DNA from 2 places in the Virgibacillus byunsanensis genome. Region 1 is predicted to be linked to the other one. Evidence: riboswitches for the same ligand, from Rfam matches in the RefSeq annotation. Region 1 holds a riboswitch; the other holds the start of a gene.
The links. Region 1 has a riboswitch for S-adenosylmethionine ahead of ACFQ3N_RS12820 (hypothetical protein). Riboswitches for the same ligand answer to the same signal wherever they lie in the genome.
Positions count from the first base shown of each region.

Region 2: linked by a shared signal. The riboswitch ahead of ACFQ3N_RS16260 (methionine ABC transporter ATP-binding protein) and the one ahead of ACFQ3N_RS12820 (hypothetical protein) in region 1 are both predicted to bind S-adenosylmethionine.

Region 1 covers NZ_JBHTKJ010000034.1:26,160-34,020, reverse strand. The annotation lists gene pstC (phosphate ABC transporter permease subunit PstC) at 1-299, opposite strand, end outside; gene ACFQ3N_RS12840 (PstS family phosphate ABC transporter substrate-binding protein) at 387-1,403, opposite strand; gene ACFQ3N_RS12835 (ArsR/SmtB family transcription factor) at 1,597-1,944, shown strand; gene ACFQ3N_RS12830 (arsenic transporter) at 1,961-3,259, shown strand; gene arsC (arsenate reductase (thioredoxin)) at 3,278-3,697, shown strand; SAM riboswitch class I at 3,754-3,855, shown strand; gene ACFQ3N_RS12820 (hypothetical protein) at 3,924-4,130, shown strand; gene ACFQ3N_RS12815 (D-glycero-alpha-D-manno-heptose-1,7-bisphosphate 7-phosphatase) at 4,579-5,115, shown strand; gene ACFQ3N_RS12810 (potassium/proton antiporter) at 5,139-6,608, opposite strand; gene ACFQ3N_RS12805 (hypothetical protein) at 6,753-6,893, shown strand; gene ACFQ3N_RS12800 (P-II family nitrogen regulator) at 7,317-7,861, opposite strand, start outside.
Region 2 covers NZ_JBHTKJ010000051.1:56,824-64,684, reverse strand. The annotation lists gene ACFQ3N_RS16270 (P-II family nitrogen regulator) at 197-538, shown strand; gene ACFQ3N_RS16265 (ammonium transporter) at 561-1,934, shown strand; SAM riboswitch class I at 2,028-2,131, shown strand; SAM riboswitch class I at 2,213-2,316, shown strand; gene ACFQ3N_RS16260 (methionine ABC transporter ATP-binding protein) at 2,488-3,519, shown strand; gene ACFQ3N_RS16255 (methionine ABC transporter permease) at 3,509-4,159, shown strand; gene ACFQ3N_RS16250 (MetQ/NlpA family ABC transporter substrate-binding protein) at 4,173-4,985, shown strand; gene ACFQ3N_RS16245 (M20 family metallopeptidase) at 5,004-6,212, shown strand; tRNA gene ACFQ3N_RS16240 (tRNA-Ser) at 6,420-6,512, shown strand; gene proC (pyrroline-5-carboxylate reductase) at 7,080-7,861, shown strand, end outside.

The DNA of each region.
Region 1 (7,861 bases):
ATAGTACCATTAATTAATGGCAATATACCGAACTCTGGATTTTGACTTAATGGTTTCAGTACGGTTCCTGTGAAAAATTCACTAAAGGCTACTTGTTTAAAAAACTCAATTGTTTCTTTAAGCAATGTGTAGATTATTCCAACTGTAGTCAGTATAGATATAGATGCAATAAGAAAAAGAAGCACCGGAATGATCTTTTCCGTATAATTGGATAAACGCTTCGAATTCTTCCTTTTTTCTATCAATTCTCTAACATTAACAGCAGTATTTTTGTTGTTTAGATCGCTGTTTGTTATCATTTATTGGACCTCGCTTTCCCTGCTGATAACTCATAATAAGACGAGAGCATTTAGGTAGCTCTCATCTTATCCTAGAGTACTAGTTTGTTATTTTAGTCCTTCTAGAAAGTCAACATATTCTTGAACTTCTGCTTCTGGAAGTGGTGCAAATCCAGTTTCTCCAGCAAATTCATTAACATGATTTGCAACGTAAAGTGCGTAATCTAAAACCTGTGGCTTTTCTTTCGCCATATCAACATTTAAATAGGTGAACACCGGACGAGTGAATGGGGCATAATCACCATCTTCAGCTATTGTATCAAGGGTTGGTTCAACAGGCCCTTCACCAAAGTCAACGTTAACTGCTTGTAATTGATCCTGATTGTTCACATAGTAACCAAAGCCAAAAAACCCAATTCCGTTAACATCTTCTGATACAAGTTTCACAAGAGTTGAATATTCCTGCTGTAGATTTACGGTACTAATTAAATCCTGTTCTTCAAGGATATTTTCATAAAAGAATTCATACGTACCGTGGTTTTCATTTGGTCCATATGTTTGGATCTCTTCATCAGGAAAGTCAGGATTAATGTCTGACCACTTCGTTACTCCTCCATCAGCACGGAAAATGTTTAGTAGATCTTCTTCTGTAAGCTCACTAGCCCAGTCATTATCTTTGTTAATAACAAATGTTAAGCCGTCTAAAGCTACTTTCATTTCTTTTACTTCGATGCCTAATTCATCTGCTTTCGCTTGTTCCTCATCTTTGATCTTTCGTGATGCGTCGTTAAAGTCTGTACCGTCTTCTACAAGAAATTTCCCAAACCCAGCACTAGAACCTGCACGACCTACTTCAACAGACACGCCTTCTTCCTCCGTAATCATATATTCTTCAGCTAATCTAGCCATTAAAGGGTAAACAGTTCCAGAACCATCAATGACAACACTACCTTCTAATTCGGTTGGTTCAGTTGTTTCACTATCGTCTGTTTCTGCACTTGCAGAAGATGTGTCGTCTGAATCATTATTATCGGTCTCTTCTTCCTCTGAATCTGTTCCACAAGCTACCATTACGATTGTTAGAGCAGCCATCACAAAAAATAGTAGATACGTTTTAAATTTCATAAAAATTGTCCTCCCCTTTGTAACTTTTTATTTGTTAAGAGATTTCCTCTCTCAAATTCTAGTATAGTAGGTGAGTGTTAAGAGAATATGGTCTGAGTGTAAAGCTTTTGTAAAGAATGAATAGTATAACTTTAAAATATAAGTGAATTATTATATACTAATGTGCGAATGATCATATAGGAGGTGTATGTTTATGCTACAAGCAACAGAGATTACGATAGACAAGGCGGCACTGATTTTGAAATTGCTAGGTGATAAAACGCGGTTGACGATGGTTAAGATTCTTGATCATCATGATTGCTGTGTTTGTGAATTTGTTGAAATCTTTAAGGCGAGTCAACCATCTATTAGTCAACACCTTCGTAAATTAAGAGATGTTGGGTTGGTAAAAGAAGAGAGAAGAGGGCAATGGATCTTCTACTCTATAAATAAAAACAATGAACATTATCCGTTTGTGGAGCAAATACTCCATCAGCTACCAAATCAAGACCATAAGTTAAAAGAATTAGAAGATCAAGGTACACGAATTACATGTTGTTAATTGGAGGGGAAGAGTCTTGTCATCATCGGTTATACTAGCATCGTTAATATTTTTGGTCACCCTAATCTTAGTTATTTGGCAGCCAAAAAATTTATCGATTGGATGGTCCGCATGTGGTGGAGCTATCCTTGCTTTATTAGTAGGAGTAGTAGGGTTTAGTGATGTAATAGAAGTAACACAAATTGTATGGAACGCAACATTAGCTTTTGTTGCTATTATCCTTATTTCATTAATTTTAGACGAAATTGGATTCTTTGAATGGGCCGCACTTCATATGGCAAGGGCGGCAAAAGGTAATGGAATTAAAATGTTTGTTTATGTCAGTTTACTAGGTGCCATTGTTGCAGCCTTCTTTGCAAACGACGGGGCTGCTTTAATTCTGACACCTATTGTGCTAGCAATGGTACGCAACTTAAATTTCCAGGAAAAAATGGTGTTTCCATTTATTATGGCTAGTGGATTTATCGCAGATACCACATCACTTCCACTAGTAGTAAGTAACTTAGTTAACATTGTATCAGCGGATTTCTTTGAGATTGGGTTTGTAGAATATGCAACGCGAATGATTATTCCAAACTTCTTCTCGCTAGCTGCAACTATCATTGTACTTTTAATTTATTTTAGAAAAAATATACCCCAATCATACGATTTATCTCAGTTAAAGGAGCCTGTTGAGGCAATCAGGGATCCTAAACTGTTTCGTCTGTCATGGTATGTTCTTGCTGTTTTACTGATTGGTTATTTTGTAAGTGAGTTCATCAATCTCCCTGTTTCGATCGTGGCAGGAATTGTAGCGATTTTCTTCTTACTAATGGCAAGAGGAAGTCAGGCAGTTGATACGACAGCTGTCATTAAAGGCGCACCATGGGCAATCGTATTCTTCTCGATTGGCATGTATGTTGTCGTCTACGGTTTAAAAAATGCAGGGCTAACAGATTTGTTAGCACAACTCATCCAAGCAAGTGCCGAACAAGGCCTGTTTATAGCAACCATTTCAATGGGCTTCATTGCTGCTATCTTGTCATCAATCATGAATAATATGCCGACCGTAATGATCGATGCGTTAGCAATTGCTGAAACAGATACATCAGGTGTCATGCGGGAAGCACTTATTTATGCCAATGTAATAGGGTCTGACTTAGGTCCGAAAATCACACCAATCGGTTCGCTAGCAACCCTATTATGGCTCCATGTTTTATCCCAAAAAGGAGTTAAAATTTCCTGGGGGACTTACTTTAAAACAGGTATCATTTTAACGATTCCAATCCTGTTTATTACGTTATTAGGACTGTATGTAACATTAGTTGTATTCTAAAAAGGAGAGTGAACTACTATGGCTAAAAAAACAATTTATTTCTTATGTACTGGGAATTCATGCAGGAGTCAAATGGCAGAAGGGTGGGCAAAGAAGCATCTAGGAGACGAGTGGGAAGTAAAAAGCGCAGGCATTGAAGCACATGGTTTAAACCCAAATGCGGTAAAAGCCATGAATGAAGTCGACATTGATATTTCTGATCAACAATCAGAAACGATTGATACGGATGTTTTAAATAATGCAACACTTGCTGTAACCCTTTGCGGAGATGCAGCAGATAGATGCCCAATGACCCCACCACATGTAAAACGAGAACATTGGGGGTTTGATGACCCAGCAAAAGCAGAAGGAACAGAAGCGGAAAAATGGAGCGTATTCCAACGGGTACGTGATGAGATTGGTGAACGAATCAAACGGTTTGCAGATACTGGAGAATAAGCCAGGTAAAATCATTTGAAGTTTCAACAAGGTACGATATAATACATGTAATTGAATAGTTATCAAGAGTGACCGAGAGATCTGGCTCAGAGACGTCACAGCAACCTGCTGTAGTAAGGTGCTACCACCAGCAAAGCAATTGCTTTGGATGATAAATCGGTAAAAACCCCTTTTTGTATATCCAATGCAAAAAGGGGTTTTTAATATTTTAAAGGAGGAATAGGAAATGGAACATTTTATTGTGAAAAATGGTGAGGTAGTCGAACTGACGAAAGAGGAATTTGAAAACCTTCCAGGTAGACATGTATCTGAAATTGTAAAGGATATGACGCCGGAGGAACTGGATCGTTTCAAAAAGGAGCGCCAAGAGAAGTTTATCAACCCACTCATGAAGCATAATATAGTAGAATTGAACAAGAAAAAACAGGACTAAAACGGAAGTGTTCTAGGAGGCTGTCCGACGAAGTGAAATTGCCGAATATTTATTCAAAATATGGTGGATTATACATTAATAATTCAGTGTGAATGCATATATATTCACAGAAATTATTCCATCGGACAGCCTCCTAGGTGTGATACGCTGGTGTCACACCGTAATTAACTTGGATGTATACATATGATGGAAGAAAGAAGCATTACTACTATTGCAGTTGTGGAAACGGAGCACTATATATTAAACAGGTAACGCTTGGCTTAAATTCGAATAGTTGGCGATATTTTTGCTGATAATAAAGGTTCTCAGAAATGGTTATATAACTAAGGATGTAGAAAAGAAGGCGTGCTTAGACAAACTGATTTTGACGGGGAAACATTTCATGATACAGTTGTCTATTCCTTATTAAAATCAGAATATGAAGCCCTATAGACGAGGTGATATCTAAATGGAAAGAGGAATGTTTTTAGACCGAGACGGCGTGATCAATGAAGTGTTAAGTGATCGGGTAAAATTCGTGAACAGACCGGAAGATTTTTATTTACTCGATGGAGTGGGAGAAGCCATTAAGCGTTTTAATGAAGCAGGTTTTAAAGTCTTTGTTGTCACCAACCAAGGAGGAGTAGGTCTTGGTTTTATGGAAGAATCCGCATTACAAGACGTACATAACAAAATGGAGGACGACCTAGCACATTATGGTGCTTCCATTGATGCTGTAGCTTACTGTCCACATAAACCCCATGCAAAGTGCGCCTGCCGTAAGCCTATGCCACAGATGATTTTAGATTTAGCAGACAACCATGACATAGATTTATCGGAAAGCTACATGGTAGGTGATCGTGTACCAGACATAGAGGCCGGAAAAAAAGCCGGTACGAAGACTGTTCTAATTAGTGATCGTGAAAAAGACAAAGCGGATGCAGACATGTATTTCCCAGATTTAATTTCGGTTGCTGTTTGGTTATCTGATTTGGATGACCAATAATCGCCCAAGTTTAGGTTTTTCTATTAAGTCTCAGAAATCTTTTTCTTTGGCTTTTTACCGAGCAATGCTTCCTTAACGCGTTCCCTTGCCTTTTTGTTAATCAGGACATAGAGTGTATCATCATCTTGTATAACAGAATCCCCATTTGGAGTAATTACTTTTTCATCACGGATGATCCCGATAATCAGCGTATCAGCAGGTAACTCCAAATTAAGTAAGGATACCCCAGCAGCCGGAGAATTCTCTGTCATAGACACTTCCAAAATTTCAGAGTCCGTTTTACCAAGTGTCATTAATTCCATACTTGGCAACGTGTCACGACTTTTTTCACCGGTCAAACCTAATTTAGTCGCTAGCCATGATAATGAACTTCCTTGGATCAATGCAGAAATCATCACAACGAAAAAAACGGCATTAAATATCACTTCACTGTTTTCAATACCAGCTACAATAGGGTAGGTGGCCAAAACAATTGGAACTGCTCCCTTTAGCCCTGACCAGGAAAGAAAGACCTGTTCCTTTACATTGTATTTCATGAAAATAAGACTAATAAAGACCGCAACTGGACGGGCGATAAACATTAAAATAACAGATAATAGAATGCCTTGCCAAAAAACGTCCAATAATTGTCTTGGAAATACTAACAGACCTAAAAAGATAAACATCAAAATCTGCATCATCCAGGCGAAACCTTCATTAAATCGCATAATGGAGAATCGGTATAACAATTCATTATTTCCAACAAATACTGCCATCACATATACAGCAAGGAAACCACTACCACCTGCAAAGTTTGTGATCGCATATGTAAAGATTGCACTTCCCATAGCAAGAATGGGATATAACCCAGCAGTGTCCAGCTCGATTCGGTTGATGGCTTCCACAGTTACTTTTCCCAATACGAGCCCGAGCACTAGGCCCAGTCCCATCTGTATGAAAAAGTCACCAAAAGCAGCCCAAATAGAGTTGTCCGATAGTTGAATCCATTCTATTAAGGTTATGGTTAAAAATACAGCCATAGGATCGTTGGAACCGGATTCTGCCTCCAATGTAGATGTAAGTTTCTTTTTAATATTTTTATTACCTAATACGGAAAAGACAGCAGCAGCATCGGTAGAAGCGACAATAGATCCCAAAAGCATCCCTTCCAACAAGGAAAAGTTAAGGATATACATAGCAGCAAGCCCAGTTAAGACTGCAGTAATCAGTACACCAATTGTTGCTAATATACTTGCAGACCCTATGATAGGGCGAACATGATTCCATTTAGTTTGAGTCCCACCCTCAAATAAAATAATAATCAAGGCCAATACACCGATTAGTTGTGTAAGTTGCACATTCTCAAAGAATAAATAATTATTAAAAACCATGCCAACTAAGAGGAATAGAACTAGTGCAGGTAATCCGAAACGAGTAGAAAATTTGGTAGCAATTACCCCGACAATAAGCATGGAGGAAAGTAAAAATATCGATGTTCCAACAGATATATCCAATAATAACAATCCTTCCAAGTAAAATCTTAGCGTTATTCGTTTAGTATACCAAATGATAATAAATTTAAATATCTTCACGCATGTATAAAGAAAGCCTACATTTCAAAAACTAACACCATCCAAAAATTAAAAAGGAGAGAAATAATGGCCGATAAAAATAGACAATTTAAGGAAAACAAACAACACGGGGAACATAGAAACGGACGAAAAAGCCAGTTTAAAAATAACAGTATCCATGGCGGGGACGAGCCTAACGAGTATATTAGCAAGAAGGAAAAAGAGTGAATAACATTAGAAAACGTGGTTTATCGCCAAGCCTTAATGGCGAAAGACTTAGTTGCACTTATGTAGATAGGAAAGTATATCTTTCCTATCTACGAACAAAAGCGCAAAGTGCCCGTTTAGTGACGTATGGGCTGCGCCCGCACATCGCGGGTGGGTCGAGTTGCTGCGCAAAGCGGCGAAGTTAGTCGATCTTCCAAATCCGCATGAGATTCACTCCAAAGTGAATCTAAAGGAAACACGAAGAGCGTTAGCGAATCAATGTTGACTTATCGTAAGGAGGAGAAGGAAGTCCACTAGTCACTGGGTACTGGAGCTGGACGTGGCTGATTCTGTAGATAAACATACCTGACTGCAAAATTATACTTTCTCTACTAACACAAAAAAGGTGTCTCGAGTCGACCTCGTTGACACCTTTACTTTATTTTAGTTATCATCCAGTTTCTCATTAACCATCTTGTTTAACACATGATTAATGCCTACGGTTTGATCAACATCCAATACGAAGGCAATGCCTTTTCCAGGTTTATTTAACTCAGCATCTTCTTCAATCGAATTTAGTACTTCCTTCGTTCTATCTTTACTGATAAGAGTTAAAACGACTTCTTTTTCTGGTTCAATCAATATATTGAACAGTTTTGCCTGTTCATGAATTCCAGTACCACGGCCACTCAAAACAGTACCGCCCTCAGCACCAGCCTTTTTAGAAGCATCAATTACATCGTCAGAGTCGCCTTTGTTAACGATCGTAACAATCAAATCATACATCACTTTTTGCTCTGCCATTTTAACATCAACACCTTCATCACTGACTTCTTCACTTTCAGTTTCATCCAAGCCTAACATATGACAAATTCCAGTCACTTTTTTCGTATCTATAACAAAACCAATCCCTTGTCTTGGTTTATTCAATTTTACGGAGTCAACAACAGCATTCATCACATCTGGATAAATAGATTCAGGAACAAGTG
Region 2 (7,861 bases), on a different contig from region 1:
CTAAAAATTTAATTTGTATAGACTCGACTCCAGTGTTTACCACGTTTGGGATCGCATGTTAAATAAATAAAATAGTGTAAACGCTTTCGTTTAAATATTCTAAATATTAGCTTGATTTTTAAATGATAAACAGGTATGATATAAAACATAACATTATATGTTACATAACTTAACATATCGAAAGGGGGATTGAATGATGAAAAAAGTTGAAGCTATTATTCGTCCAGAAAAGTTTCAAACACTACGGGATAAGCTTTCCTCCATTGGAATTGGAGGTTTAACTGTAACGGAAGCGGCGGGTACTGGAAAACAAAAAGGACAGACAGGAGTTTTTCGAGGGACCAAATTCCAAATTCAATTACATTCTAAAATCAAAGTCGAAATGGTTATAGAAGAAGAAAAAAAGGATGAAATCGTCCAATTAATTATCGATAGTTGTAGCACGGGAAATGTTGGCGATGGAAAGATATTTATCTCTCCTGTAGAAGAGGTTGTTCGCATTCGTACTGGCGAACGAGGAGAAAGTGCAGTTATTTAAATTCTGTTAAGGAGGAAAATGGATGTTCAAAAAAAGCGCATTTTTATTATTGCTTTTCCTATTAATTGCTTCACCTGTATATGCTGCTGCACCAACAACAGAATCTGTTCAACTATCGGTTGATCTGGTATGGGTTATGATTGCAGCCTTTCTAGTATTTTTTATGCATGCAGGATTTGCTATGGTTGAGTCAGGATTTACAAGAGCGAAAAACGCTCTTAATATTTTAATGAAAAACTTTATTACGATCAGTTCTGCTGCTCTATTATTTTTTCTAGTAGGATATGGGATCATGTTTGGAACTTCAGCGGGATCCTTAATTGGAGCAGATGGATTTTTTCTTAGTGGAGTAGAAGATATTAGCTTCTTTGTATTCCAGGCGATGTTTGTTGCAACTTGTGCTACAATTATATCTGGTGCAGTTGCAGAGAGAATAAAACTTGGAAGCTATGTATTAATTGTAGTCGCAATGACTGCCGTAATCTATCCAGTAGTTGGACACTGGATATGGCAAGGAGATGGTTGGTTGAGCAGTTTGGGATTCAGTGACTTTGCTGGTTCCACTGTTGTTCATTTGACTGGTGCTGCAGCTGCATTAACAGTTGTATTATTTTTAGGGCCACGTATTGGAAAATATACTGGTAAAAAAGTTAATGTCATTCCCGGCCACAATGTGCCAATTGGTGCACTAGGTGTGTTCATACTTTGGTTAGGCTGGTTCGGTTTCAATGGTGGCAGTACACTAGCAGCTGATCCTAGCCTTGTACCTATGGTAATAGGTACAACACTACTATCTACATCAGCAGCATTGGTATCATCTGCTCTATATACCAAATTAAGATTTAAAAGAGTTGATGCATCATTATCTCTTAACGGGGTATTAGCAGGACTAGTTGGTATTACAGCAGGTTGTGCAGAAATATCTTTAGGTGGATCTATTCTAGTAGGATTAGTGTCTGGTATATTACTTGTGGAAGGGATCCGTTTCCTTGATACTAAATTAAGAATTGATGATCCAGTAGGCGCTATCACAGTACACGGAATTTGTGGTATTTGGGGAACGTTGGCAATAGGATTGTTTTCCACTTCAACTGGACTATTCTACGGTCAAGGACTTTCACAGCTAGGTATCCAGCTAATAGGTGTTCTAGCAGTTGTAGCATGGACCATGGTTACGCTCGGAGCTTTCACGTATGTTATTTCACGCTTTTCTCCTATCCGTGTATCGGAAGAAGAAGAAATTGCAGGTCTGGACTTTGCAGAACATGGATCGAATGCCTATGAACTAAAAGAAATTGTTTTGACAAATGAGACCTCAACAGAAGCCGGAACTAGATTAGCACTAGCAGATCGTTTAAATAATTTAACCAGCAGTAAGGAAAAAGTTTCTTCGTAAAATTTTTTTGATTAGTAATGTTGCAAAAAACAATTGACAAATAACCTTAAGGGTAGTATTGTAATTATCATATTAAATTTAATACTTGTTTACTTCTTATTTAGAGAGGTGGAGGGATTTGGCCCTTTGAAACCTCGGCAGCGGACTTTTATAAAGTACTGTGCTACATCCAACAAGCTTAGCTTGAAAAATAAGAAGAGAGAGCGATTTTATATGCAAATCTCTTCTTATAGTTTATAAGGAGGGATTTTTTAGCGTATATAAAAATTTTATAAAACTTCTTATCTAGAGAGGTAGAGGGACTGGCCCTACGAAACCTCGGCAGCGGACTTTGTATAAGTACCGTGCCAATTCCAGCAAACATTTGTTTGAAAGATAAGAAGAGACTTCACTTGATATTTATGTCTCTTCTTATCTAAGAAGGGGCATTTTTAATTTTTTAGTAGATAGGAAAGTATAAAACTTTCTTATCTACATAAGTGCAACTAAAGCTTTCGCCATTAAGGCTTGGCGATAAGCCAAGTTTTCTAAATAAGAAATAGGGAGTGTTCACGTGATTACATTTAATAACATTACGAAGTTTTACAAAACCGGTGATCAAGAAGTAAAAGCATTAGATGGTATTAACCTACATATTGAAAAAGGTGAAATATATGGTGTTATCGGATTTAGTGGCGCTGGTAAAAGCTCGTTAATTCGCTGTACAAACTTACTTGAACGACCAACTTCGGGTGAGTTAACAGTGAATGATCAAGATTTGTTGGGGCTTTCCCCAAAAGAATTACGGGAAGCAAAACGGAATATTGGTATGATATTTCAGCATTTTAATTTGTTAAATTCAAAAACGGTTTATACGAATGTAGCTATGCCATTATTATTAACGAATACCCCTAAAGAACAAGTGAAGAAGAGAGTTCATGACTTGCTTGAATTTGTTGGTCTAGAGGATAAGGCAGATAATTATCCTGATCAATTGTCAGGTGGACAAAAGCAGCGGGTGGGAATCGCACGTGCATTGGCAACAAAGCCTTCCATTCTTTTATGTGATGAAGCAACATCAGCACTTGATCCGCAGACAACAAGTTCGATTTTAAAGCTTTTGAAAAAAATTAACCAAGAGTACAATATTACTATTTTAATAATCACCCATGAAATGGGAGTTATCCGCGAGATATGCGATAAAGTGGCAGTACTTGATCGCGGGAAAGTGATTGAATCTGGTTCCGTTTTTGATGTGTTTTCTCATCCGAAAACGGAAATTGCGCATAACTTTGTGAGTACAGTAATGCAAGATCAGATACCTGATTCAGTTTATAAACTAATTCATACGCAGGTGGAAAAAAACAGAATTTACAGGATAGTGTTTGTTGGTGAATCTACAGGAGCACCATTACTTTCCCAAATAGCTAAGCGCTTTGAGGTCGAAGTAAATGTCCTATTTGGAAGTATAACAGAGCTACAAGGTACGCCATTTGGGAATTTAGTAGTTCAATTTAATGGTGACCTTAAAGAGATAGATCGTGTAGTTATGCATATTCATCAACAAAATGTAACCGTAAGGGAAGTGTTAGAAGATGTTAGTTGATTGGGATCAAATTATTGAAGCGTTGTGGGAAACCATTGCGATGGTATGTTTCTCGTTGTTATTTGCAGTCATTATCGGATTACCTTTAGGAATATTGCTTGTAGTTACAAGAAAGGGGCATTTATGGGAAAATAGGATCCTTTTTAATGTACTTAACGCCATTGTAAATATATTTCGATCCATTCCGTTTATTATCTTAATGGTTGCTGTTATTCCGTTTACACGGCTTATTGTAGGTACATCAATTGGAACTGCAGCCGCAATCGTACCAATGGTTCTGTTTGCTGGTCCTTATATAGCAAGACTAATTGAAAACTCTTTACTAGAAGTAGATCCTGGTGTAATGGAAGCAGCACAGGCTATGGGGGCAACGCCGAAGCAAATTGTTGTGCGGTTCCTTATTCCAGAAGCACTAAGTTCTTTATTGTTAGGAATAACTATTGCGACCATAGGATTAGTTGGTGCCTCTGCAATGGCTGGAGCTATTGGTGGAGGAGGACTGGGTGACTTGGCTATTACGTTTGGATATCAGCAATTTGATACGACTGTCATGTTCCTAACAGTAGGTATCCTTGTGATAATGGTTCAAGGCTTGCAATCTACTGGAAATAATTTATCAAAAAAAATAAGAAGACGATAGGAGAGAATTCAACATGAAAAAAATTGGATTATTAGTATTATTTATCACTACTTTAACATTAATTAGCGCTTGCTCAAGTAATGATTCTGTAAAAATAGGTGTTAGTGGTTCAGATACTAGGGTATGGGACTTTGTTTCAGAGAAAGCAGAAGAAGAAGAGGGTATAGAAATTGAAATTGTTCGTTTTTCTGACTATGTACAACCTAATCTTGCGTTAGACGAAGGAGAAATTGATGCAAATGCATTTCAAACTGTTTCTTACTTTGATGCTTTTGTAGAAGAACATGATTTAGATTTAGTTCCAATTGCCACAACAGTAATCGCTCCAATGGGGTTATACTCTGAAAAGCATGACTCGGTAGAAGATATCCCTGAGGGAGGTACAATTGCTTTGGCTAAAGAAGCAACTAATATGGGGCGTGGCCTATTGTTATTACAAGAAGCAGGTTTAATTAAACTTGAAGAAGGTTTTGATGGAAGTGGTTCTGTAGATAAAATTGTCGAAAATCCAAAAGACCTTAATTTTGAATTAATTGTAGCTGCTCAAACACCTCGTGTTATGCCAGATGTGGATGCTTCCATTATTAATAATGGTATTGCAGTAGATGCTGGTCTTAACCCGTTAGGTGATTCTATTTTCCATGAAGATGAAACAGCTACTCCATATATTAATATTATTGCCACACAAGAAACAGATAAAGATGATGAAGTATTAAACAAAATTGGAGAAATTTATCAATCTGAGGAAGTTAAACAATTTATTGAAGATGAATTTAACGGAAACCAAATTCCAACATTTGTACCGTTAAGTGATATCGGACATTAAAAAGGGAGGTGATTGATTATGACAGTAGTACTAAGTAATTTAGAACAAATTAAAAGTAGTCTGTTAAACAATATCGATGAAAATAAGGATCTTTATCTAAAAACAAGCCATGATATCCATGAAAACCCTGAAATTGGAAATCAAGAATTTTTCGCTTCAAACGTATTAACAACTATTCTGCATAATGAAGGATTTGAAGTAGAAAAAGGTGTTGCTGGCCACGAAACTGCATTTTTGGCTAGAAAAAAGGGAAAGAAAGCTGGGTTAACGATTGGCTTCTTAGCAGAATACGATGCATTGCCACAAATCGGTCATGCGTGTGGCCATAATATTATTGGGACAACAAGTGTTGCTGCCGCTATAGCCTTAAGTAAAGTGATTGATGAAGTAGGTGGTGAGCTCGTCGTACTTGGAACACCTGCAGAGGAAGGCGGACCAAACGGAAGTGCAAAAGGTAGCTTCGTAAAAGCGGGATTAGTTAGTGATATTGATGCTGCAATTATGCTTCATCCAGGTAATGAAACACGCCTTACAGGACCTACTTTGGGTGTTGACCCACTTGATTTTGAGTTTTTTGGAAAAACGGCTCATGCATCAGCTAACCCAGAGGAAGGGATCAATGCATTAGATAGCGTAATTCAACTGTTTAATGGTATTAATGCTTTGCGTCAACATTTACCCTCGGATGTAAGGATTCACGGAATCATAACGGATGGTGGAGATGCTCCGAACGTTGTACCAGAATATGCAAAAGCGAGATTTTTCATTCGCGCAGAAACAAGGACAGTCTTAGATAACGTTTCGACAAAAGTAAAAGCTATTGCTGAAGGAGCTGGACTCGCTACTGGTGCAAAAGTGAAAATTAGTGCCTTTCAAAATGAAGTAGATAACTTCATTATTAATGACCGTTTCGATTCGGTATTTAAAGATGTAATCGAAGGGTTAGGAGAAACAGTTACTACAGAACAAAGGAAAGGGAAAGGATCTACTGATGGTGGAAATATAAGCCAGGTTGTTCCTATGATTCATCCATTTATAAAGATTGGATCTCATGACTTAGTTGGACATACTGTAGAATTCAGAGATGCAGCTAAATCGGAAATGGGTGATCGGGCACTTGTTCTAGGGGCAAAAGCAATCGCACTGACTGTTTTGGAATTGTTAACCGATCGAGCTGTATATAACGAGATTTACCAGGAGTTTCTTACGAAAAGGGAAAAAAATTAAGATGATAAAAAAGGAGATTCTATTCTCCTTTTTTGGCAGATAAGAAAGTATAAAATTTTCTTATCCACATAAGTGCAACTAGGTCATTCGCCATATAGGCTTGGCGAATGACAAGTTTTCTTATCATTATAAAAGTTAAATATAAAAAATTAAATAATTTAATTGACATGTAAATAGGATTATTGTATATTAGTACATGTCGCACACGGAGGTATACCCAAGTCTGGCTGAAGGGATCGGTCTTGAAAACCGACAGGCGGGTCAAACCGCGCGGGGGTTCGAATCCCTCTACCTCCTCCATTTATACAATTAGCGCATAAAATTTGGAGATATTTTAAAACCGTTACAATAGTAGCGGTTTTATTTTAGTGTAGGAAGTTATAAAATCAGAAGCCTGTAGATAATTTACGGACTGGTGCCTAGCTCCAGCGCCTAGACCTTCGAGATATAAGCAGTTCGACTCCGTTTGGAAAGGACATCCACACGATGCGATCTGCTTATGCTTGTCGTGTCTTTCAAGGCGCTTCTAGATTTTGCTTCATACTTGACATCAGGTATAAAAATGCATATAGTACAATATAATATAAAAAATATAATGAACGAGGAACAGGCTAGTAGCGAATTGGTTGCCTGAAAGAGAGTGGAATTCATCGGCTGGAAGATTCCATCGTGTGTAACAATCGTGAACCTACCTGGGAGTTGTTAGCTAATACCTAACCGCAATATATTGCGTTATCAAAATAAAGTGGGCACAAGCCAAATTAGGTGGTACCGCGGATATAAAACCTTATTCCGTCCTTTGTAATAGGACGGAGTAGGGTTTTTTGTTTTTATTAATAATATATATTAGAAGGAGGAGAAACTGTTTTGGAAAAAATATCATTTATTGGAGCAGGTTCTATGGCAGAAGCCATTATATCAGGAATTGTTAAAAATGGTTTATTAACAAAGGAGAGAATCTTTGTAACGAACAAAAATAACCAAGAACGATTAGAAAACCTAAAAGAGTGCTACGATGTACAATGTATACATGATAAGCAGCATGTTATAGATGGAGCGGAAATGATCATATTGTCCATGAAACCATATGATTTAGAAGCTGCTATCAATTCGATTAAGGATCATGTTCGCCCTCATCAACTCGTTGTTTCAGTTGTTGCAGGGATATCAACTGATTATATAGTTGAGCAAATTGGCGAAAACATACCGGTAGTTCGGGTAATGCCTAACACTTCAGCTGCTGTAGGACAGTCAGCCACAGCCATTTCGAAAGGAAAGAACGCAACCGAAGAACAAGTTAAACAAGTAAAAGCTTTATTTGAAACAATTGGTACCACCACAGTTGTAGAAGAAACGGATATGCACACGGTCACTGGTATATCCGGAAGCGGTCCAGCTTATGTTTATTATTTTGTGGAGGCAATGGAAAGAGCAGCAATAGAAGCCGGGTTGGATAGAGAAGTTGCAAAAGCATTAATCACACAAACCATTATTGGTGCTGGTGAAATGCTGTCAAATTCAGGTGAGTCTGCGGAAACATTACGCAAAAATATTACAAGCCCAGCTGGTACGACACAAGCAGGTCTTGAGACATTAGAAAGGTTTGATTTTCAAAAAATCGTAATGGAGTGTGTGAAAAGTGCCCGTGA